Regions from separate parts of the Nonomuraea sp. NPDC001699 genome, predicted to be linked through region 1. Evidence: riboswitches for the same ligand, from Rfam matches in the RefSeq annotation. Region 1 holds a riboswitch; the other holds the start of a gene.

Region 1 (10,976 bases):
TCTACGGTACCACTCGGAGGCGCGTCAGCACTCGATCACGTTGACGGCCAGGCCGCCGCGTGAGGTCTCCTTGTACTTGTCCAGCATGTCGCGGCCGGTGTCGCGCATGGTCTTGATGGCCTTGTCCAGGGCCACGAAGTGGCGGCCGTCGCCGCGCAGCGCGATCCTGGCGGCCGTGATGGCCTTGTTGGAGGCCACGGCGTTGCGCTCGATGCACGGGATCTGCACCAGCCCGCCGATCGGGTCGCAGGTCAGCCCCAAGTTGTGCTCGATGCCGATCTCGGCGGCGTTCTCCACCTGCTCGGGGGTGCCGCCCATGACCTCGGTGAGCCCGGCGGAGGCCATCGAGCAGGCCGAGCCCACCTCGCCCTGGCAGCCGACCTCGGCGCCGGAGATCGAGGCGTTCTCCTTGAACAGCACGCCGATCGCGGCCGCCGTGAGCAGGAAACGCACCACGCCGTCGTCGTCGGCGCGAGGGACGAACCTGGTGTAGTACGTCAGCACGGCCGGGATGATGCCGGCGGCGCCGTTGGTGGGGGCGGTGACGATGCGGCCGCCGGCGGCGTTCTCCTCGTTGACGGCCAGGGCGAACAGCGCCACCCAGTCCATCGCCTGCAGCGGGTCCTTCTCGGCCGACTCGGACTGAAGCCGCCGGTGGAGCTGGTTGGCCCTGCGCTTGACCTTCAGGCCGCCGGGCAGCACGCCCTCCTTGGTGATGCCGCGCCGCACGCACTCCGACATCACACGCCAGAGGTCGAGGATGCCCGAGCGGATCTCCTCCTCGGTGCGCCCGAACGCCTTCTCGTTCTCCAGCATCAGCGCGGAGATCGACAGGCCGGTGTTCGAGCAGTGCTTGAGCAGCTCCTCGCCCGAGGCGAACGGGTAGGGCAGGACGGTGTCGTCGGGCTTGATGCGGTCGGCGCCCGTGGCCTTCTCGTCCACGACGAAGCCGCCGCCGACGGAGAAGTAGACCTTCTCGCGCAGGGTCTCGCCGTGCTCGTCGCGGGCGGTGAAGCGCATGCCGTTGGGGTGCTCGGGCAGGGAGATCTTGCGTTCGAAGACGAGGTCCTGGCCCACGACGAAGGGGATCTCACGGGTGCCGAACAGCGTGACCGTGCCCGAGGCGCGCATCTCGGCCAGGCGGGCGTCGATGGAGTCGACGTCGACCAGCTCGGGCTTCTCGCCGGACAGGCCCAGCAGCACCGCCTTGTCGCTGCCGTGGCCCTTGCCGGTCAGGCCGAGCGAGCCGTACAGGATGACCTCGACGCGGGCCACGCGGGGGAGCAGGCCGTCGTCGTGCAGACCACGGGCGAACTTGTGCGCGGCGGCCATCGGGCCGCCGGTGTGGGAGCTGGACGGTCCGATGCCGATCTTGAAGAGGTCGAAGACGCTGATCGCCATTGATGGGCGCCCTTCAGTTCAGGAAGTGCCGGGGCCCGCCGCGGGCCCCGGCGTTGGTGTCAGGACTCGCCTGAGGTGAGCGCGGTGTACTCCTCGGCGGACAGCAGGTCCTCCGCGTCGCCTTCCATGCGCACGCGGAACATCCAGCCGTCGCCGTACGGGTCGCTGTTGGCCAGGGACGGGTCGTCGACCACGGCCTGGTTCACCTCGACGATCTCGCCGCCGACGGGCGAGTAGATCTCGCTCACCGACTTGGTGGACTCGACCTCGCCGACCGAGTCACCCGTCTCGACGGTCGAACCGACCTCGGGGAGCTGCACGAAGACGACGTCACCAAGAGCCTCGGCGGCGAAGGCCGTGATGCCGACGGTCACGGTGATGCCGTCGTCCACGCCCGACACCCACTCGTGCTCCTTGGTGTAGTTCAGGTCGTCAGGGATGTTGCTCACTTGTTCCTCCTGTAGAAGGGCAGCTCGACCAGGTCCATAGGTTCTTGGCTGCCCCGGATGTCCACGGCCAGACCTGTGTCGACCCCGGCGTCCACGTAGGCCATCGCGATGGGCTTCCCCAGGGTCTGGGAGGGCGCACCGCTGGTGACCTCGCCGACGACGGCGCCGTCGCGGGTGACCGGGTAACCGTGACGCGGCACCCGGCGGCCCTGGGCGACCAGGCCGACGAGGCGGCGGCGGGGCTGGTCGTCCTTGACCGCCTCCAGCGCCGCCCGGCCGACGAAGTCACCGGGCTTGTCGAATTTCACCACTCTGCCCAGCCCCGCGTCGAACGGGGTCAGGTCGGAGCTCAGCTCGTTGCCGTAGAGCGGCATGCCGGCCTCCAGCCTGAGGGTGTCGCGGCTGGACAGACCGGCGGCCTTGAGCCCGTGCGGCTCGCCGGCCGCCTCCAGGGCGCGCCATAGCGGCACGGCGTCCTGGTTGGCGACGAACAGCTCGAAGCCGTCCTCGCCGGTGTAGCCGGTACGGGCGATGAGCGCCTGGCGGCCGTCGACCTGGCCGGGCAGGCCCGCGTAGTACTTGAGGCCGTCGAGGTCGGCGTCGGTGAGCGTGGCCAGGATCTCCTGGGCCCTCGGGCCCTGGATGGCGATGAGGGCGTACTGCTGGGAGCGGTCATCGACCACCGCGTCATACGACTTCGTACGATTTTTCAGCTCTTCTAGGACCTTGTCGGAGTTCGAGGCGTTGGCCACCACCATGAACTCCTCGTCCGCCAGCCGGTAGACGATCAGGTCGTCGAGCACCCCGCCGCGCTCGTCCACGATCATCGTGTACCTGGCCCGGCCGCGCGCGAGCGCCGACAGGTGGCCGACCAGCGCGTAGTCGAGGGCGTCTGCGGCCTGCGGCCCGGTCAGGAAGATCTCGCCCATGTGCGAGAGGTCGAACAGCCCGGCCGCCTCGCGTACGGCTTTGTGCTCCGCCGACTCGCTGCCGTACCGGAGCGGCATGAGCCACCCGGCGAAGTCGGTCAGCGTGGCGCCTAGGGCCTCGTGGACGTCTCGTAGCGGCGTAGGTCGGGACATTTGTCGCACCTCAGGACAGGATTGGATGCCAGCATCCTCCCCCTCTGTCATGGATGCCTGAGAGCTTCGCCCGAGTTTTACCGGACTTTCACCTTCGGCGAGGCCCCCAGGGCCTGCTTTCCAGAGGTCACCTCCCCGTAAGAACGCCTTACAGGGCTGCCGCGCGGTCCTTTGCCTTGAGAGGTTCGCGGGGAGGGCTTGCTCCTTCAGGGACCCTGACCGGATGTCAGAGTGCTCTCCCGCACGGTTTCGCCGGTGATGTCCGTCAGCCTAGTGCCGACATGGGGGTGTTGTCGCGCTTCGCCCCTGGATCTCGCCGGCACACCGCACGCAGCGAAAAGCGGCCGCGGCCCCGGAGAGGCGGGGCCGCGGCCGCGTTGGTGGCCGCGCGCGAGCCGGTCATGGCAGGTCAGCTCGCACGCGGCAGCCTGGACGCGGGCCGGCGCGAACCGGCCCGCGTGGGGATCAGGCGCGCGCCCAGAGGGCGGGCACGTTCGGCGGCTCCCAGCCCGGCAGGCTGGTGTGCGCCTGGAGGCAGCGGTAGCTGACCCCCTGGTAAGTGACGACGTCTCCGGCCGTGTACGACTTGTAAGCCGTCCAGGTGGTGCCCTGGCCGTCCCCTCCGACGGTCAGGGTGAAGGAGGCGGAGTGGTCCGCCGTCGCCCCGTCGCCGTTGATCCCTATGGTGTACGTCCCCGCCGCGGCGCCGCCGGTGGTGGCGACCGTGACGGTGGACGACTGGCCCGCCTGGATCGTGGACGGGCTGAAGGAGACGGTGACCCCGCTCGGCACATTCCCGGCGGAGAGCGCGACGCTCTGCGCCTGGCCGGACGTGACCTGGGTACTGACCGCCGCGGTAGCCGACTGACCGGCCTGGACCGATGCCGACGACGGGGTCACCGAGATCGAGTAGTCGTTCTCCGTGGGCGTGCTGGTGCCCACGGCGAGCTTCCATATGGCGTACGCGATGGCGTCGGAGTTGCGGTCGAGCGCCGTGGTGTTGATGGCGCTCGGGTAGCTGTCGCACGCGCTGTGGTAGCAGCGGTCGAACGCCTGCCCGGCCGAGCCGCCCCACTTGGCGGCCTGAGCCGAGCTCTTGACCGCCCCGGCCCCCGTGGCCAGGCCGCCGACCCGGACACCGGCGCTCTTGAAGGAGGCGTGGTCGCTGCGGCCGTCGCCTTCCCTGTCACCCTCGGTCTGCAGGCCGATGGTGGCGAAGTAGTCGTTGAAGGTCCGCTGGATCGCCGCGTCGTCGTCGTAGACGAAGTAACCGGCGTTGGTCGAGGCGATCATGTCGAAGTTCAGGTACACCTCGACGCCGCTCGCGCCGCCGTTCTGCACGTAGTACCTGGACCCGACCATGCCCGCCTCTTCGGCGCCCCACCAGCCGAACCGCACGTGCTTGGTGAGCGTGGGCCTGCGGGCGGCGAGGGTGAGGGCGTTCTCCAGGAGCGCGGCCGAGCCGGAACCGTTGTCGTTGATCCCGGGGCCGGCCGCGACGCTGTCGAGGTGGGCGCCGAGCATCACGGTCTGGTTGGCCGGGCCGCCCGGCCAGTCGGCGATCAGATTGCTGCCGCCGCTGAAGCTCTGCACCCGGGTGGTGAACCCGGCCGCGTCGAGCTTGCCCTTGATGTAGTTGATCGAGGCGGTGAAGCCCGGCCTGCCCGAGGCGCGGTTGCCGCCGTTGCTCGTGGCGATGGACTGCAACTGGCTCAGATGCGCCGTGACGTTCGAGACGGGGATGTCAGGCGGGGGGTCGGCGGCGGCGCCGGCCGGTCCGGCCGGCGAGGTGAGGGTCAGGGCCAGCGCGGCGGTGGCCGCGGCGCCCAACCTGAGCATGGCGTTCACGATCTGTGGCTCCTGAAGGGGCTCAAGGGGGCTGGGCGGCCACCCCGGCGTGGCCGCCCAGGTCGTGCGACTTAGACCGGCTGCCAGAGGGCAGGGGTGTTGGGCGGCTCCCAGCCCGGCAGGCTGGTGTGCGCCTGGAGGCAGCGGTAGCTGACGCCCTGGTAGGTGACGGTCTGCCCGGCCGTGTAGGCCGTGTAGGTCTGCCACGTGGTGCCCTGGCCGCCGCCCACCGTCAGGCTGAAGGAGGCCGAGTGGTCGGCGCTCGCGCCGTCGGCGTTCAGGCTGATCGTGTACGTGCTGGGCGTCACACCGCTCGTGGTCGCGAACGTCACCGTGGACGACTGCCCGGCGGTGATCGTGGACGGGCTGAAGCTGACCGTCACGCCCGAGGGCACGTTGCTCGCCGACAGGGCGATGCTCTGCGCCTGACCGGCGGTGACCTGCGTGCTGACCGTGGCGGTGGCCGACTGACCGGCCTGGACCGAGGCCGACGACGGGGTCACGCCGAAGGAGTAGTCGTTCGGCGAGCTCTGCCCGATCTGCAGGTTGTAGGTGGCCTGCCGGTCGACGTCGGTGCCGTCGGCCGTGATCGCGATGGAGTGGCTGCCCTGCGGGCTGCTCGCCGAGGTGCTGATCGTCAGCGTGGAGCTCTGACCGGCGGTGATCGTGGCCGGGCTGAACGAGGCGGTCACGCCGGCCGGCAGGGTGCCGGTCCGCAGGGTGATCGACTGCGCCGAGCCGCCGGTCACGGTGGTGCTGACCGTGGTCGTGGTGCTCTGGCCCGGAGTGACGCTGCCGGAGGCCGGGTTCAGGTTGACCGAGAAGTCGTTGCTGCCCTGGGTGCAGGTCGGCTCGCCGGACTGGGCCCGGACGCTGACGCCGTCCCAGGCGTTCTTGACCACGTTGAACTCGGTGCAGCTGCCCGGGTACAGGGTCTTGGCGGCCTGGAGGGTGGCGACCCTGGCCTTGGCGTGCGTCCACGGCTGGGTCTTGTTGTTCAGCGCGGACATGAACACCTCACCGGCCTTGCGGATGCCGATGCCGGTGATCGCGGCGCCGTTGTCGCAGCGGGTGCTCGCGGGCTTGCCCGAGGGGTTGGTGCCCTCGGCCACGAGGTAGAACCAGTGGTTCTGCGGGCCGGCCGCCGCGTGCACCTCGGTGTTCGGGATGGAGGTGCTGTAGCAGTTGGGGTGGCTCAGGGCCGACGGGTTGTACATGTTGCGGATCGGCCCGGACCCGGAGAGGTTGACCTCCTCGCCGACCAGGTAGTCCGGCGGGTCGTTCGGGTTGTTGGCGTACGCCTCGGTCAGCGCGCCGAAGATGTCGCCGGTGGACTCGTTCATGCCGCCGGTCTCGTTGCCGCTGCCGGAGCCGCCGCTGGTGAACTGGAAGATGCCGTGGCCGAACTCGTGGCCGACGACGTCCATCGACGTGAGCTGCTGGGAGTTGGCGGAGTTGTGGCCGAAGGAGCCGTACTGGCCGTTCCAGTAGGCGTTGACGTCGGCCAGGCCGACGCGGGCCGGGTAACCGCCGCCCTGGCCGTTGATGCCGTTGCGGCCGAGCCAGGCGCTCAGCATGTCCCATTCGCGCTGCGCGGCGTACAGGGCGTCGACGCAGGCGGTCTCCAGGTTCGTGCCCGAGCCGTTGCCCCAGGTGTCGGTGGTCTTCGTGTACGGCGAGCCGTTCTGGCCGCCGCACGCCACGCCGCTCCTGCGGGGGTCGCGCATCGTGTACGAGGGGCTGGTGTCGATGGTCACGGTGCCGACGTAGTAGCTGTTGCCGGTGCCGTCGCGCACCTCGTCCCACTCGTCGATGACCTTGCCGGTGAGGGCGTCCACGTAGACGTGGAGCTTGCTCTCGTGGCCGGTGGCGTTGGCGCCGGTGACCAGGACCTCCCAGGCCAGGCGCGGGGTCGTCGTGGTGGCGTGGACGGACAGCACGGGCGTGGCGACGGTCTCGACCCTGGCCACCTTGGCCCTGGCCGTCACCGCGGCCTGGGCGGCGGTCACCTTCGCCTTCGTGCCGATCCCGATCTTCGTGCGCTGTCCGGTGGTGACCGTGTCGACCACCGCGCCGGACGCGTCCGTGGTGACGACCACTTCGCCGCCGTACACGGGCAGGCCCGCGTGCTTACGGGCGTAGGTCAGGTACTGCAGACCGCGGACGCCTTCGACGGTCGACGTCAGCGTGAACGTGTCCTGCTCGGATGCCAGCAATGCCGCCGAGTCGGCCTGGATCGCGTTGTGTGCGGTGGCGATCGCGTTCCTGCGGTCGTCGGCGGTGGGAGGATCGGCCACCTGCGACGCTTGGGCTGTGGCGCTCGTGGCGCCCACCAGCGAGCTGGTGGTCAGGGCTAGCGCGAGCATTGCGGCAGCCCCCAACCTGAGTTTGGGGTTCACTCTCTGGCTCCTCAGGGGGGTGTGGAGTGGAAGAGCCCCGGCCGGCTGGGGATGAACACAGGGTGACACCGGGATGGCGCGGCCCGGTACCCAACAAATTTCCTATAACACGGTGATATGGCCCCCTGAGCTGGGATTTCGTGCCGTTTCAGGCCGCAGAAAAGGTAAAGAAGCTTTCCAGTAAGGGGCTCAGCAGGCCGCCGTGAACGCCTCGAAGAGCGCCAGGCCGTCGCCCGCCTCCGGATGCCACTGGACCGCCACCGCGAACCCCTCGGAGCCGAGCTCCACCGCCTCGATCGTCCCGTCGCCGGCCGTGGCGGTGACCGTGAGCCCGGGGGCGAGATCGTCGACGGCCTGGTGGTGGTAGTGCGGGACCGTCACCGGGTCCGTGCCGAGCGCCTCGGCCAGGCGGCTGCCGGGGACGGGCGTGACCGGCAGGTGGCCGAATTCCCCGGGCGTGGGGGCGTGGCCGGTGTGCCCGGTCACGTCGGGCAGGTGCTGGTGCAGGGTGCCGCCGAGCAGCACGTTGAGCACCTGGAGGCCCCGGCAGATGCCCAGGAACGGCAGCCCCGCCTCCAGGGCCGCCGACAGGAGGGCGAACTCGGCCTCGTCCCGGAACTCCCGGACGTAGCCGGTGCGCTCGTGCGGGGCCCGGCCGTACCTGGCGGGGTCCACGTCGCCGCCGCCGGCCAGGACGAGACCGTCGAGCCGGCCCACGACCTGGGCGGGGTCGCCGGCCGGCGGCAGCAGCACGGGCTGTCCGCCGGCCTGGACGACCTTCTCGACGTACATGTACGGCAGGAGCGCGACGGGCAGGTCCCACACGGTGAACCGGGCGGGCTCCACGTACGTCGTGATCCCGATGACCGGACGGGTCACAGCGGCGTCACGTACGCGCCGGAGATGCCGCCGTCCACCAGGAACTCGGCCCCCGTGATGAAGGAGGCGTCGTCGCTGGCCAGGAACGCCACGGCGGCGGCGATCTCCGACGCCTCGGCGAAGCGGCCCACGGGGACGTGCACCAGCCGCCGCTGGGCCCGCTCGGGGTCCTTGGCGAACAGCTCCTGCAGCAGCGGCGTGTTCACCGGCCCCGGGCACAGCGCGTTGACCCGGATGCCCTCGCGGGCGAACTGCACGCCCAGCTCGCGCGACATCGCCAGCACGCCGCCCTTGGAGGCCGTGTACGAGATCTGCGACGTGGCCGACCCCATCACCGCCACGAACGACGCGGTGTTGATGATCGAGCCCTTGCCCTGCCGCCGCATGTACGGGATGGCGTGCTTGCAGCACAGGTAGACGCTGGTCAGGTTGACCTCCTGGACGCGGCGCCAGGCGTCGAGGCCGGTCTCCAGGATCGAGTCGTCGTCGGGCGGCGAGATGCCGGCGTTGTTGAAGGCGATGTCCACGCTGCCGTAGGTCTCGTGGGCCGTGGCGAACATCCGGACGACGTCGTCCTCGCTGGTCACGTCGGCCTTGACGAAGAGGCCGCCGACCTCGCCGGCCGCCTTGGCGCCCGCGTCCTCGTCGATGTCGACGCAGACGACCTTCGCGCCCTCCTGCGCGAACCTGCGCGCCGTGGCCAGCCCGATGCCACTGCCCGCCCCGGTGATGACGGCCACCCGGTCCTGCAATCGCTGCACTGTGTTCACTTCCTGTCCGATTGGTCGTTCACCTTCCTCATTCGCTTCGCGAAGTGCTTCGTTCCTCAGCCCTTCACTCCGCTCACTGCGTCAGGTTCACTCCCATGAGATGAAGACGTTCTTGGTCTCGGTGAAGGCCGTCAGGGCGTCCGGGCCGAGCTCGCGGCCGAGTCCGGACTGCTTGAAGCCGCCGAACGGGGTCCAGTAGCGCACGGAGGAGTGCGAGTTCACCGACAGGGCACCCGACTCGACCGCGCGGGCCACCCGCAGCGCCCGCCCGACGTCGCGCGTCCAGATGGACCCGCTCAGCCCGTACGGGGTGTCGTTGGCGATGCGCACGGCCTCGGCCTCGTCGGCGAACGGCACCACCGACACGACCGGGCCGAAGATCTCCTCGGTGAAGGCGCGGTCGGTGACCTTCGAGGTCAGCACGGTCGGCGGGAACCAGTAGCCCTTGCCCCGCGGGCAGTCGCCCTGGAGGTAGGGCGTGCCCTCGACGAAGCCCCGGACCCGTTCCAGGTGATCGGCGCTGATCAGCGGGCCCATCTCGGTGGACTCGTCGAGCGGGTCGCCGACCTTGACGCCGCGCACCGCCGCCGACAGGCGTTCCAGGAACTCGTCGTACACCTCGGCCTGGACGAGGATGCGCGAGCGGGCGCAGCAGTCCTGGCCGGAGTTGTCGAAGACCGCATAAGGAGCAGTTTTTGCCGCTTTTTCGAGATCCGAGTCAGCAAAGACGATATTTGCGGACTTGCCGCCCAGTTCCAGCGTCACCCGCTTGACCTGCGCCGCCGCCTTCGCGGCGATCTCCTTGCCCACCTCGGTCGACCCGGTGAACACGATCTTGGCCACGCCGGGATGCTCGACCAGCCGCGCCCCGGCGACCTCTCCCTCGCCGGGCAGCACCTGGAGCACCCCCTCGGGCAGGCCCGCCGCCAGGGCCAGCTCGGCCAGCCTCAGCGCCGTGAGCGGGGTCCACTCCGCCGGCTTGACGATCACCGTGTTGCCCGCCGCCAGCGCCGGGGCGACGCCCCACGACATGATCAGCATCGGGAAGTTCCACGGCACGATCACGCCCACCACGCCCAGCGGCTCCTGGAAGGTGATGTCCACGCCGCCGGGCACGGGGATCTGCTTGCCGTGGTTGCGCTCGGGGGCGGCGGCGTAGAAGTGCAGCACGTCGCGGACGGCCCCGGCCGCCCAGCGCGCGTTGCCGATCGGGTGCCCGGCGTTGTCCAGCTCCAGCCGGGCCAGCTCCTCGCCGTGGGCGTCCACCAGGTCGGCGAAGCGGCGCAGCAACCGCGCCCGGTCGCCCGGCGCCACCTCCCGCCAGCTCCGGTACGCCTTCGCGGCCCGCTCCACCGCCCGGTCGACCTCGGCCGCGTCGGCCATCTCGACCTCGGCGACGACTTCTTCCGTCGCCGGATTAACGATCCTCATGCCTGCCGTCACATTCGCTCGAAACCACGGAACAGCTCCCAGTCCGTCACCGCCGCGTCGAAGGCGGCCAGCTCCACGCGCGCGTTGTTCGCGTAGTGCTCGACCACGTCGTCGCCGAACGACTCCCTGGCCAGCTTCGACCCCTCGAACAGCGCGAGCGCGTCCCGCAGCGTGTGCGGCACGGTCTCGGCGCCGGAGTCGTAGGCGTTGCCCTCGAAGGCGTCCTCCAGCGTGAGCTCCCGGTCGATGCCGTCCAGCCCGGCCGCGATCAGCGCCGCCACCGCCAGGTACGGGTTGACGTCCCCGCCCGGCACCCGGTTCTCCACCCGCAGCGACGGGCCGTGGCCCACCAGCCGCAGGGAGCAGGTGCGGTTGTCGACGCCCCACTTGACGGCGGTCGGCGCGAAGCTGCCCGGCACGTAACGCTTGTAGGAGTTGACGTTGGGCGCGTACAGCAGGGTGAGTTCGCGCAGGTGGGCGAGCTGCCCGGCGATGAACCGCGCGCCGAGCGGCGAGAGCCCGTACGGCCCCTCGCCCGCCATCGCGGGGTCGCCGTCGGGGCCGCGCAGCGAGATGTGGATGTGGCAGGAGTTGCCCTCGCGCTGGTTCGGCTTGGCCATGAAGGTGATCGAACGGCCCTCCTGGGCGGCGATCTCCTTGGCGCCGTTCTTGTAGATCGAGTGGTTGTCGCAGGTGCGCAGCGCCTCGTCGAAGCGG
Region 2 (10,976 bases), on a different contig from region 1:
ACGTGGGGGACCGGGGGGTCATCCCGCAGGCTGACGACCTTGTGGGGCCGCCCTCGACACGATGTGGGTCCTTCGTTCGCAGAAAGGATGCACATCATGGGGGAGACTCAGGTCATGCCGCGCCCCGGCACGACACGACAGGTGCCGGCGGGGCTGCTGTACAGCCTGCGCGTCGTCATCATCGCCCAGGCCGCCGCGCTGCTCGTGGCCGCCTCGTTCGCCGGACAGGCCGTGGCGGCGGGCGGCGGCGCGCTGTCCGAGACGCACGTCATGGCGGGCATGGTCGTCCACCTGGTTGCGCTCGTGCAGATCGTGCTGGCCGTCCTGGTCTGGCGGCCGGGCCGCGGCGCCGGCTGGCCGGTGTGGGCCAGCGTCGCACTGCTCGTCGTCGGCCTCCTCCAGCACTTCACCTGGTCCTGGCTGGGCGCCCACGTGCCCAACGGGGTGCTGCTGTTCGGCCTCATCGGTGCGCTGCTGATCTGGTCCTGGTCGCCGTCGGCGTCCCGGCGCCGCTAAGGTCTGTGGTGTGTATGTGAAGATCTGCGGGTTGAGCGAGCCCGAGCACGTCGAGGCCGCCGTCGAGGCCGGCGCCGACGCCATCGGGTTCGTGCTCACCCGGAGCCCGCGCAGGGTGACGCCGGAGCGGGCGGCCGAGCTGGCCGCGGCGATCCCGGCCCACGTGCTCACCGTGGGCGTCTTCCGGGGGGAGGACCCCGAGACGGTCCGGGCCGCGGCGCTGGCCTCGGGCGTGCGCGCCGTCCAGCTGCACGGCAACCACCCCCACGCCGACTTCACCGCGCTGAAAGACCTCGGCCGCCCGCTCGTGCGCGCCGTCGACGCCGCGGCCGACCTGCGGTGCGGCGCCCACGACGAAGACCTGCTCATCGTCGACGCCCCGCGCCCCGGCTCGGGGGAGCCGTGGGACTGGGCGGCGGTGCGCGGCCGCCCGTCCGGCCGGTGGATGCTGGCCGGCGGGCTCGACCCGTCGAACGTGGCCGAGGCCGTCGAGGCCGCCGGCCCGTGGGGGGTCGACGTGTCCAGCGGCGTCGAGACCGCGCCTGGGGTCAAGGACTCCGCCCTGATCAGGGCCTTCCTCCGGGCCGCCCGCGGTGGCTGACGAGCTGTCGCGGGCCCTGGGCTTCGTGCACGACTTCGCCCGCCGCAAGGCGCCCGTCGTCACGCCGGTCCCGGGCGGGTTCGCGGTGCTCGACGAGCGTTACCCGATGTCGCACGACGACAACAGGCTGATCGTCTGGAGCGGCGCCCCCGGGCCGGTGCTTGCGGCGGCCGACGAGCGGCTCGCCGGGCTCGGCCACCGGCTGGTGTGCGTCGACGACGACCGGCTGGGGCAGGAGTTCCGGCCCGCGTTCGGCGCCGCCGGCTACCAGCACGAGACGAACGTCGTCATGGCCTTCCACGGCCCCCGCCCTGCCGCGCCCGCCGCCGCCACCGAGCGGCTCGACCTGGCCGAGCTGGTGCCCGTGCTGCGCGAGGAGTGGCACGAGTCGCTGCCGCAGGCGGAGGAGGGCGTGGTCGAAGGGCTCGCCGCGCGCGCTGCGGCCCGCCCGGCCGGCGCCGACCTGGTCGAGTTCCACGCCGTACGCGCCCCCGACGGGCAGGTCGCCGCCCGGGCCGACCTCTACGTCCACGAGGGCGTCGCCCAGATCGAGAACGTCTACACCGGCGAGCGCCACCGGGGCCGGGGCTTCGCCCGCACGCTGCTGACCGCGCTGCTCGCCGCCACGGCCGGCGCCGAGCTGACGTTCCTGGTCGCCGACGCCGACGACTGGCCGCGCGAGTTCTACGGCCGGCTCGGTTTCGTCCCTGTGGGCCACACCCACGCCTTCCTGCGCACCTGACCCTTCCGCGAAGCCGGCGGCCCGGTCAGGCGCCCACCGAGCGGGCCAGGGCCACCGCGGCGGGGCCCAGCAGGGCCAGCACGGCTCCCGACAGCGCGTGCACGACCGTGTACGCCAGCAGCGGCGTCCCGTTCCCCGACATCCGCCGCACCGCGCCCAGGACGGTCGTCAGGCCGTGCTGCCCGGTCACCGCGCCGAGCACCAGCGGCGGCGGCGACATCATCAGCTTGGCCCCCATGGCCAGCGAGATCACCACGGGCACCGCGGCCGTGGCGACCGCGCCGAGCGCCACCTGCCAGGCGTGCCGCCCCACCAGCTCCACCGCCGCCGGCCCCGCCGACAGCCCGAGGGCCGCCACGAACACGCCGAGCGACACCTCGCCCACCACCCGGGCCGCGCCCGCGTCGTACTGCCCGAAGCGGGCCCGTCCCGCCCGCGCCCGGCCGAACACCAGCCCGGCCACCAGGCAGCCGATCGACACCGTGAGGCCGCCCGCCACCCCCGCCACGAGCCCGGCGACGAGCCCGGCGGCCAGGTAGACGACGTCGGCCCGGCGTCCGGCGTCCGTCCGCGCCCCGAGCCAGGCGGCCGCCCGGTCCACGTCCCGTTTCATCCCGGTCACCCGCACCACGTCGCCGGCGCACAGCTCCGTGCCCGGCCGGACCGGCAACCGGCACCCCACCCGCGTCACCTCGCACACGTGCAGGTCCTGCACCCCCTGGCCGGACAGCCCGGCGCGCAGGTCCCGCACGGTCGCCGGCGGCCGGCCCGCGAGCGTCACGTCGGCCACCTCCAGATCCAGGTCGAGCTCCCGCCCGCCGGGCACCTCGGGCCCGACCACCGCGCCCGCGTTGACGACGTCCTGCCGCACGCCCACGACCACGACCTCGTCGTCCCGCTGCAGCAGCGTGTCCGGGCCGAACGGGATCGGCCGGCCGTTCCTGCGCAGCCGCTCCACCGAGACGCGGGTGCCCATCGCGATCTCCGCCTGCCCGACCGTCCTGCCCTCGCCGGTGGTGACCTGGTGGGCCTTGCCCAGCACCGCCGGCGGCGGCGTCTCCTCCGCGCCGTCCAGCCGCCGCCACAGCGCCGCGGCCTCCTCGCCGGGGTCGAACCGCAGCACCGCAGGCGCGGCCCGGCCGGTCAGCAGCGCGATCGTGACCAGGGCGAAGAGATAGGACAGGACGTACGCGGGCCCGAGCGCGCCCTGCGCGACCCCGGCGGCCTGCAGGGCGTCGGCCGACGTCCCCAGCGCCACCGGCCCGGCCGCCGCCCCCGCGATCAGCCCGGCCGTGGTGCCCGGATCCAGCCCGAACGCGTCGGCCACGAGCGCCGTGACCGCCAGCGCCCCCACGACCTCGGCGACCGTGAACCACAGGTACCGCAGGTTGCGCCCGGCGAACGCCGCGAAGAAGGCGGGCCCGAGGGTGTAGCCGAGGGTGAAGGCGAAGATCGCGAAGGCGATCACGCGCACCTGCTGGTGGACCGTGACGCCGCCGGTCAGCAGCCCGACGGCCAGCGCCGCGGCCAGCGTCCCGGCCACGCCTCCGAACGCCACCCCGCGGAACCTGATCCGGCCCAGGGCGAACCCGAGGGCCAGGCAGAGGAACAAGGCGATCTCCGGCGCGCCCCGCAGCACGCCGGACTCCCAGGGCCACATCCGATCCCCCCAAGCCAGGCCGGCACCGCGGGGGGATCGATCACCCAGCCTTTTCCCGCCGTCACAAGCCGCGAAACGCCCACTCCTCCCGCCCCGCCCTCCCCGCGCGCGGGGAATGGTCGCTGGTGGGGCGTCTGTGCCGGAGTTCCACGCAGTAGGGTCTCTGCGTGAGCGAAACTTCCGCCGAGGACCGGATCTGGACGGTTCCCAACCTGCTGAGCTTCCTGCGCCTCCTGGGCGTCCCCGTGTTCCTCTGGCTGGTCCTGGGCCCCCGGGCGGACGGGTGGGCCATCGCCATCCTCATCGTGGCCGGGTTCACCGACTGGCTCGACGGCAAGATCGCTCGCGCGTTCAACCAGACCAGCAAGCTCGGCCGGGTGATCGATCCGGCCGCCGACAAGCTGTACGTCTTCGCCACCATCCTGGCGCTGCTGCTGCGGGAGGTCATCCCGTGGTGGCTGGTGGCCGTCATCGTGGCGCGGGAGCTCTTCGTCGCCTGTTCGTTCCCCGTACTACGCAAACATGGCTATAAGGCACTTCAGGTGCATTTCCTGGGCAAGGCCGCCATGTTCAACCTCATGTACGCCTTCCCGCTGCTCTTCCTCGCCTCCCACACCGGGTGGTATGCCGAAATAGCGCGAATTGCCGGGTGGGCCTTCGCGTTGTGGGGCACGGGCCTGTATTGGTGGGCAGGGATCCTGTACGTGGTGCAGGTGCGCCAACTCGTAACCGCGACCACGAAGGAGTGATCGGGTGAAGGCGGTCGTCATGGCGGGCGGGGAGGGTACTCGGCTGCGTCCGATGACCGCCAACCAGCCCAAGCCCCTGCTTCCCGTGGTCAACCGCCCGATCATGGAACACGTCCTGCGCCTGCTCAAACGGCACGGCATCACCGAGACGGTCGTCACCCTCCAGTTCCTGGCCGCCCTCGTGCGCAACTACTTCGGCGACGGCGACGAGCTGGGCATGAACCTCCAGTACGCCACCGAGGACCTGCCCCTGGGCACCGCGGGCAGCGTCAAGAACGCCGCCGACCGCCTCCGCGACGACCGCTTCCTGGTCATCTCCGGCGACGCCCTCACGGATATCGACTTATCCGACATGATCCGTTTTCATCGCGAAAATTCGGCTCTTGTCACCATCGGCCTGAAACGCGTCCCCAACCCGCTCGAATTCGGGATCATCATCCTCGACGAGAACGGGCGCGTGCAGCGTTTCCTGGAGAAGCCCACCTGGGGCCAGGTCTTCTCCGACACCGTCAACACCGGCATCTACGTCATGGAGCCCGAGGTCCTCGACGCCGTGGCCGACGGCGAACCGGTCGACTGGTCATCAGACGTCTTCCCCGCCCTCCTGGAACGCGGCGCCCCCATCTACGGCTACGTCGCCGACGGCTACTGGGAGGACGTCGGCACCCACGCCAGCTACCTCAAGGCCCAGGCCGACGCCCTGTCTGGCCGGGTCCGCCTCGACATCGGCGGCTTCGAGCTCTCCCCGGGCGTCTGGGTGGCCGACTCCGCCACGGTCGACCCCGACGCCGTCCTGAAGGGCCCGCTGCTGATCGGCGACTACGCCAAGGTGGAGGCGGGCGCCGAACTGCGCGAGTTCACCGTGCTCGGCAACAACGCGGTCGTGCGTGAGGGCGCCTTCCTGCACCGCGCGGTCGTCCACGACAACGTCTACCTCGGCCCCGGCGCCCACCTGCGCGGCTGTGTGATCGGCAAGAGCACCGACGTCATGGGCGGCGCCCGCGTCGAGGAGGACGCCGTCATCGGCGACGAATGCGTCATCGAGGCCGAGGCGTACGTCTCCAGCGGCGTCAAGGTCTACCCGTTCAAGACCATCGAGGCCGGCGCGGTCGTCAACACCAGCGTCATCTGGGAGTCGCGCGGCCAGCGCAACCTGTTCGGCCCCCGCGGAGTCAGCGGCCTGGTGAACGTCGAGATCACCGCCGAGCTGTGCGTCCGGCTGGCCGGCGCCTACGCCACCACCCTGCGCAAGGGCGCCTACGTCGTCACCTCCCGCGACTGCTCCCTGGCCGCCAGGGCGCTCAAACGGGCCGTGATCGGCGCGCTGACCGCCGCCGCGATCAACGTCCTGGACCTGGAGGCCGCGCCGCTGCCGGTGGCCCGCTTCCACACCGCCCGCGAGTCGGCCGCCGGCGGCATCGCCCTGCGCACCACGCCGGGCGACCCGCAGAGCGCCGACATCGTCATCATGGACGACCGCGGCGCCGACCTGCCCCCGGCCGCCCAGCGCAAGCTGGAGCGCGTCTTCTCCCGCCAGGAGTACCGGCGGGCCTTCCCCGGCGAGATCGCCGAGCTGCACTACCCGGCCAGGGCCGTCGAGGGCTACACGCACGAGCTGATGCGGGCCATCGGCGTGACCGGCGTCAAGGACATGAAGGTCGTGGTCGACTGCGCCGGCGGCACCTCCTCCCTGGTGATGCCCACGCTGCTCAGCCGGGCCGGCGTCGAGGTGCTCACCGTCAACGCCCGCCTGGACGACGTCTCGCCCACCGAGACGCTGGCCGAGCGCCGCCGCGGCCTGCAACGCCTGTCGGAGCTGGTCAGCTCCTCGCGGGCGGCCTTCGGCGTGCGCTTCGACCCGGTCGGCGAACGCATCGCGCTGGTGGACGAGACCGGCCAGCTCATCAGCGAGGAACGTGCCCTGCTCGTCGTGCTGGACCTGGTGGCGGCCGAGCGCAGGGGCGGCCGGGTGGCCCTGCCGGTCACCACCACGCGCGTCGCCGAGCAGGTCTGCCGCTTCCACGGCGTGCAGGTGCAGTGGACCTCGACCGCCCTGGACGCCCTGACCTCCGCCGCCCAGGGCCCCGACATGATCTTCGCGGCGGACGGGCGCGGCGGGTTCGTCGTGCCGGAGTTCAGCCCGGCCATCGACGGCCTGGCCGCGTTCATGCGCCTGCTGGGGCTGGTGGCCCGCACCCGGCTGTCGCTCAGCCAGATCGACGCCAGGATCCCCGAGGTCAAACTGCTCCGGCGGAGCGTCCCCACCCAGTGGGCGGCCAAGGGCGCGGTCATGCGCTCGGTCATCGAGGCGGCCGAGGCCGAGCCCGGCGGCTGGCGCGTGGACACCACCGACGGCGTGCGGGTCGCCCGCGACGACGGCTCGTGGGTGCTGATCCTGCCCGCCGCCGCCGAGCCCGTCACCGACCTGTGGGCCGAGGCCCCCGACATGGACGGCGCCCAGGCGTTGCTCGAACGCTGGGCCCGCGTGGTCGAACAGGCAGCCGTCTGATCACGTAGAGTAGCGAAAAACCCTTCGCACGCGATGTGCGCGCGGAGTGCCGCAAGATCGTAATGTAGAAACGCGCGGCGGCATGGACCACGGGGTGGGGGCGGCGGTAACTTTGTCAGCGTCCGAACCAACAGTCCAGCGCCCCGCCTTGACCTTTGCCGCTGATCAGCGTAAGTTGCGGCATTCGCAAACTTGAAGAGCGAAGGCAGGCGCGTCCCCAGCACCGTCGCCGCGTCTTCGCGGTAGGAGGCCGAGCCGATCGATGCCGAGCGTCTACTGCACGCAGTGCGGGCACGCCAACCCCGAGGATGCCCGTTTCTGTTCCCGCTGTGGGTCACCGCTGACCAGACCCGAGGTCGCCGGGGACACCACATCGACGATCTCGGTCGCGGGAATCGAGGCGTACGAGGCTGAGACAGGCGACATGCTCCTGGCCGAACGGGCGCTGGTCGAACAGCTCCCGCCCGGCACGGCGTTGCTCTCGGTGACCAGGGGGCCCAACCAGGGGAGCCGGTTCCGGCTCGACAAGGACCTCACCACGACCGGGCGCCACCCGGAGAGCGACATCTTCCTCGACGACATCACCGTCTCCCGCCGCCACGTCGAGTTCTACCGCCACCGCGGCGGCCAGTTCTCCGTGCGCGACGTCGGCAGCCTCAACGGCACCTACGTCAACCGGGAGCGCATCGAGGAGGTCCCCCTGCACTCCGGAGACGAGGTGCAGATCGGCAAGTTCCGCCTCGTCTTCCTGATGAGGGTCAACGCCGGCGCATGAGCTCACAGGCGGCACGCTCGCACATGAGCATCGGGGAGGTGCTCGCCCTGCTGCAGGGCGAGTTCCCCGACGTCACCGTGTCCAAGATCCGTTTCCTGGAAGGTGAGGGGCTCATCGAGCCCGAGCGCAGCCCCTCGGGCTACCGCAAGTTCACCCACCTTCACGTCGAGCAACTGCGGTTCATCCTGACCGAGCAGCGTGACCACTACCTGCCGCTGCGGGTGATCAAGGACAGGATGGCGGAGAGCTTCGGCCTTCCGCGCGCGGTGCAGCAGACGCAGGAGATCCGGTTCGACCGGGCCGAGCTGCTGGAGGCCGCCGGCATCGACGAGGAGACCCTCGCCGAGCTGGAGGACTACGGCCTGCTCGCCCCCGTGGCCAGGCGCTACGACGAGGAGGCGCTGAAGGTCGCGCGCAGCGTCGGCGCCCTGGCCCGCTTCGGCCTGCACGCCCGCCACCTGCGCGCGGTCAAGGCCGCCGCCGAGCGGGAGTGCGGCCTGGTCGAGCAGACCGTCGCGCCCATACTCAAGCGGCGCGCCCCCGGAGCCATCGGCGAGGCCGACGAGGCCGCCAGGGAGCTGTCCCAGCTCCTGCTCGACCTGCACGCCTCTCTGGTGCGCAGCGGGGTCAGGTCTGTCCTGGGCCGCTGAGGGCACAGAGCTGGAAGGCCGGGGCACATTCCAGGCCTGCCGGGTGTTACGTTGAAATGCATAAGCGTGTAGCAGAAGCGACCCAGTCAACAGCTGTGCCGGGCGACCGGCCGGTCGAATACGGAGCAGCCCGTGTTGCAGATGGAGGTCGTGGGCGTTCGAGTTGAGATGCCCACAAATCAGCCGATCGTCTTGCTCAAGGAGGCACACGGGGAACGGTTCCTTCCGATCTGGATCGGCATGACCGAGGCGACCGCGATCGCCCTGGCGCAGGCCGAGGAGCCGCCGCCCCGGCCGCTCACCCACGACCTGTTCAGGGACGTGCTGAGCGCGCTCGGCGTCGGGCTGCGCGCGGTCAACATCGTGGCCCTGCGTGACGGTATCTTCTTCGCCGACCTTGTGTTCTCCAACGGCGTGGAGGTGAGCGCCAGGCCGTCCGACTCGATCGCCCTGGCCCTGCGCACCGGCGCCCGCATCTTCGCCAGCGAAGAGGTGGTCCAGGAGGCCGGTGTGATCATCCCGGACGACCAGGAGGACGAGGTGGAGAAGTTCAGGGAGTTCCTTGACACGATCACTCCCGAGGACTTCGGCAGGGCGGGGTAGGTATTTCAGTGCATTTACGCTTCACGACGCGCCGAGCCGGATCGTTGACTGAGCATGGTCACGGTCCTACGGTGCAAGTGAAACCCGTGGTCGCCCTTTACGAACCCCCAGATCAGGCCGCGGGATGAGAGAAAGCCGGAGGTCCGCGTGGCGGTCAGCAGCGGCGAGGGAAAGACGGCCGGCCAGGAAGATCCGGTGCGGCGCGAGAGCGCGCGGCAGCGTGCCGGAGAGCAGGGCCTGCTCTTTGACGAGCAGCCCACGACGCTGCCCGCCGACATCGGATACCGCGGGCCCACGGCCTGCTCGGCGGCCGGCATCACCTACAGGCAGCTCGACTACTGGGCGCGTACCGGCCTGGTGGAGCCCACGATAAGAGCCGCGCACGGCTCGGGTTCGCAGCGGCTCTACAGCTTCCGCGACATCCTGGTGCTCAAGGTCGTCAAGCGGCTGCTCGACACGGGCGTGTCGTTGCAGCAGATCCGCACCGCGGTGCAGCACCTGCGTGACCGCGGGGTCGCCGACCTCGCGCAGATCACGCTCATGAGCGACGGAGTCAGCGTCTACGAGTGCACCTCGGCCGACGAGGTGATCGATCTCCTCCAGGGCGGGCAGGGCGTGTTCGGCATCGCGCTCGGCCGGGTCTGGCGCGAGGTCGAGGGCTCCCTCGCGGAGCTGCCGGGGGAACGGGCGGCGGTCGAGGACAGCGTCCCGGCCGACCATCCCACTGACGAGCTCGCCAAGCGGCGCCGCGCACGCCGCACGGGGTGAGCTGAACCGCTGAACACACCGTAGTAATCTAGGACAGAGTAAGGCTGACGACCCCGTGCGGGAGAGTCCCTGGGCCTCGGTCCTGGGGCGCCGAAGGAGCAACCCTCCCCGGAATCTCTCAGGCATCCCGTACCGCTCGGGCGAGGCAACTCTGGAAAGCAGGTGCGTCCGCCAGGCGCACCTCACCGACGGTGCAAGCCCCACGGCGGGGTGAAGCTCTCAGGTCGCGATGACGTCGCGCTGACAGAGGGGGAGATCCGGCACTCGCCCGCGCCCCGGCGCCGGTCTCCACGCCTCAGGAGGCAACCTCCATGACCGACCTGTCCGCTCCGCCGTTCTCGTCCCGGCACATCGGCCCATCGGAGTCCGAGCAGCAGCGCATGCTCGAGGCCGTGGGCTTCGAGTCCGTCGGCGATCTGGTGGCCGTGGCCGTCCCCGAGGCCATCAGGGCCAAGGACCGGCTCCAGCTCCCGCCCGCCGCGAGCGAGACCGAGGCCATCGCCGAGCTGCGCGAGCTGGCCTCCCGCAACCGGGTGCTGACCTCCATGATCGGACTGGGCTACTACGACACCGTCACGCCCGCCGTCATCCGGCGCAACCTGCTGGAGAACCCGGGCTGGTACACCGCCTACACGCCGTACCAGCCGGAGATCTCGCAGGGCCGCCTGGAGGCGCTGCTGAACTTCCAGACGGTCGTCTCCGACCTGACCGGCCTCGACGTCGCCGGCGCCTCCCTGCTGGACGAGAGCACCGCCGCGGCCGAGGCCATGACGCTGGCCCGCCGGGCGGGCAGGTCCAAGAGCGACGTGTTCGTCGTCGACGCCGACACGCTGCCCCAGACCAAGGCCGTGCTGGCCACCCGCGCCGAGCCGCTCGGCATCACGCTGGTCGAGCACGACCTCGACGGCGACCTGCCCGAGTGCTTCGGCGTGCTGGTGCAGTACCCGGGCGCCTCGGGCCGCCTGCGCGACTTCCGCGACGTGGCCGCCAGGGCGCACGAGGCGGGCGCGCTCGTCGTGGCCGCCGCCGACCTGCTGGCCCTCACGCTCGTGGCCGCCCCCGGCGAGCTGGGCGCCGACATCGCCGTCGGCTCCTCCCAGCGCTTCGGCGTCTCCTTCGGCTTCGGCGGGCCGCACGCGGCCTACATGTCCGTACGCGAGGGCCTGCAGCGGCAGATGCCCGGCCGCCTGGTCGGCGTGTCGGTCGACGTCGACGGCGACCCCGCCTACCGGCTGGCCCTGCAGACCCGCGAGCAGCACATCCGCCGCGAGAAGGCCACCAGCAACATCTGCACCGCCCAGGTCCTGCTGGCCGTGATCGCCGGCATGTACGCCGTCTACCACGGCCCCGAGGGCCTGCGCCGGATCGCCCGGCGGGTGCACCGGCACGCCGTCGCGCTGGCC

The links. Region 1 has a riboswitch for glycine ahead of gcvT (glycine cleavage system aminomethyltransferase GcvT). Riboswitches for the same ligand answer to the same signal wherever they lie in the genome.
Region 2: it holds a riboswitch for glycine, as region 1 does, so the genes downstream of both, gcvP (aminomethyl-transferring glycine dehydrogenase) here and gcvT (glycine cleavage system aminomethyltransferase GcvT) in region 1, are expected to answer to the same signal.

Annotation. Positions count from the first base shown of each region.
Region 1 covers NZ_JBSFGF010000001.1:939,433-950,408, forward strand. Annotated here, with positions in the region: gene ACWCSU_RS04540 (L-serine ammonia-lyase) at 25-1,401, opposite strand; gene gcvH (glycine cleavage system protein GcvH) at 1,461-1,850, opposite strand; gene gcvT (glycine cleavage system aminomethyltransferase GcvT) at 1,847-2,932, opposite strand; glycine riboswitch at 2,967-3,066, opposite strand; glycine riboswitch at 3,087-3,184, opposite strand; gene ACWCSU_RS04555 (M28 family peptidase) at 3,398-4,771, opposite strand; gene ACWCSU_RS04560 (M4 family metallopeptidase) at 4,852-7,146, opposite strand; gene ACWCSU_RS04565 (gamma-glutamyl-gamma-aminobutyrate hydrolase family protein) at 7,369-8,058, opposite strand; gene ACWCSU_RS04570 (3-oxoacyl-ACP reductase) at 8,055-8,819, opposite strand; gene ACWCSU_RS04575 (aldehyde dehydrogenase family protein) at 8,916-10,259, opposite strand; gene ACWCSU_RS04580 (glutamine synthetase family protein) at 10,268-10,976, opposite strand, start outside.
Region 2 covers NZ_JBSFGF010000007.1:312,810-323,785, forward strand. Annotated here, with positions in the region: gene ACWCSU_RS23195 (response regulator transcription factor) at 1-34, shown strand, start outside; gene ACWCSU_RS23200 (hypothetical protein) at 97-516, shown strand; gene ACWCSU_RS23205 (phosphoribosylanthranilate isomerase) at 527-1,117, shown strand; gene ACWCSU_RS23210 (GNAT family N-acetyltransferase) at 1,110-1,859, shown strand; gene ACWCSU_RS23215 (aspartate-alanine antiporter-like transporter) at 1,885-3,519, opposite strand; gene ACWCSU_RS23220 (CDP-alcohol phosphatidyltransferase family protein) at 3,687-4,268, shown strand; gene ACWCSU_RS23225 (mannose-1-phosphate guanyltransferase) at 4,273-6,777, shown strand; gene ACWCSU_RS23230 (FHA domain-containing protein) at 7,040-7,552, shown strand; gene ftsR (transcriptional regulator FtsR) at 7,576-8,202, shown strand; gene ACWCSU_RS23240 (bifunctional nuclease family protein) at 8,335-8,805, shown strand; gene ACWCSU_RS23245 (MerR family transcriptional regulator) at 8,953-9,573, shown strand; glycine riboswitch at 9,622-9,718, shown strand; glycine riboswitch at 9,719-9,830, shown strand; gene gcvP (aminomethyl-transferring glycine dehydrogenase) at 9,885-10,976, shown strand, end outside.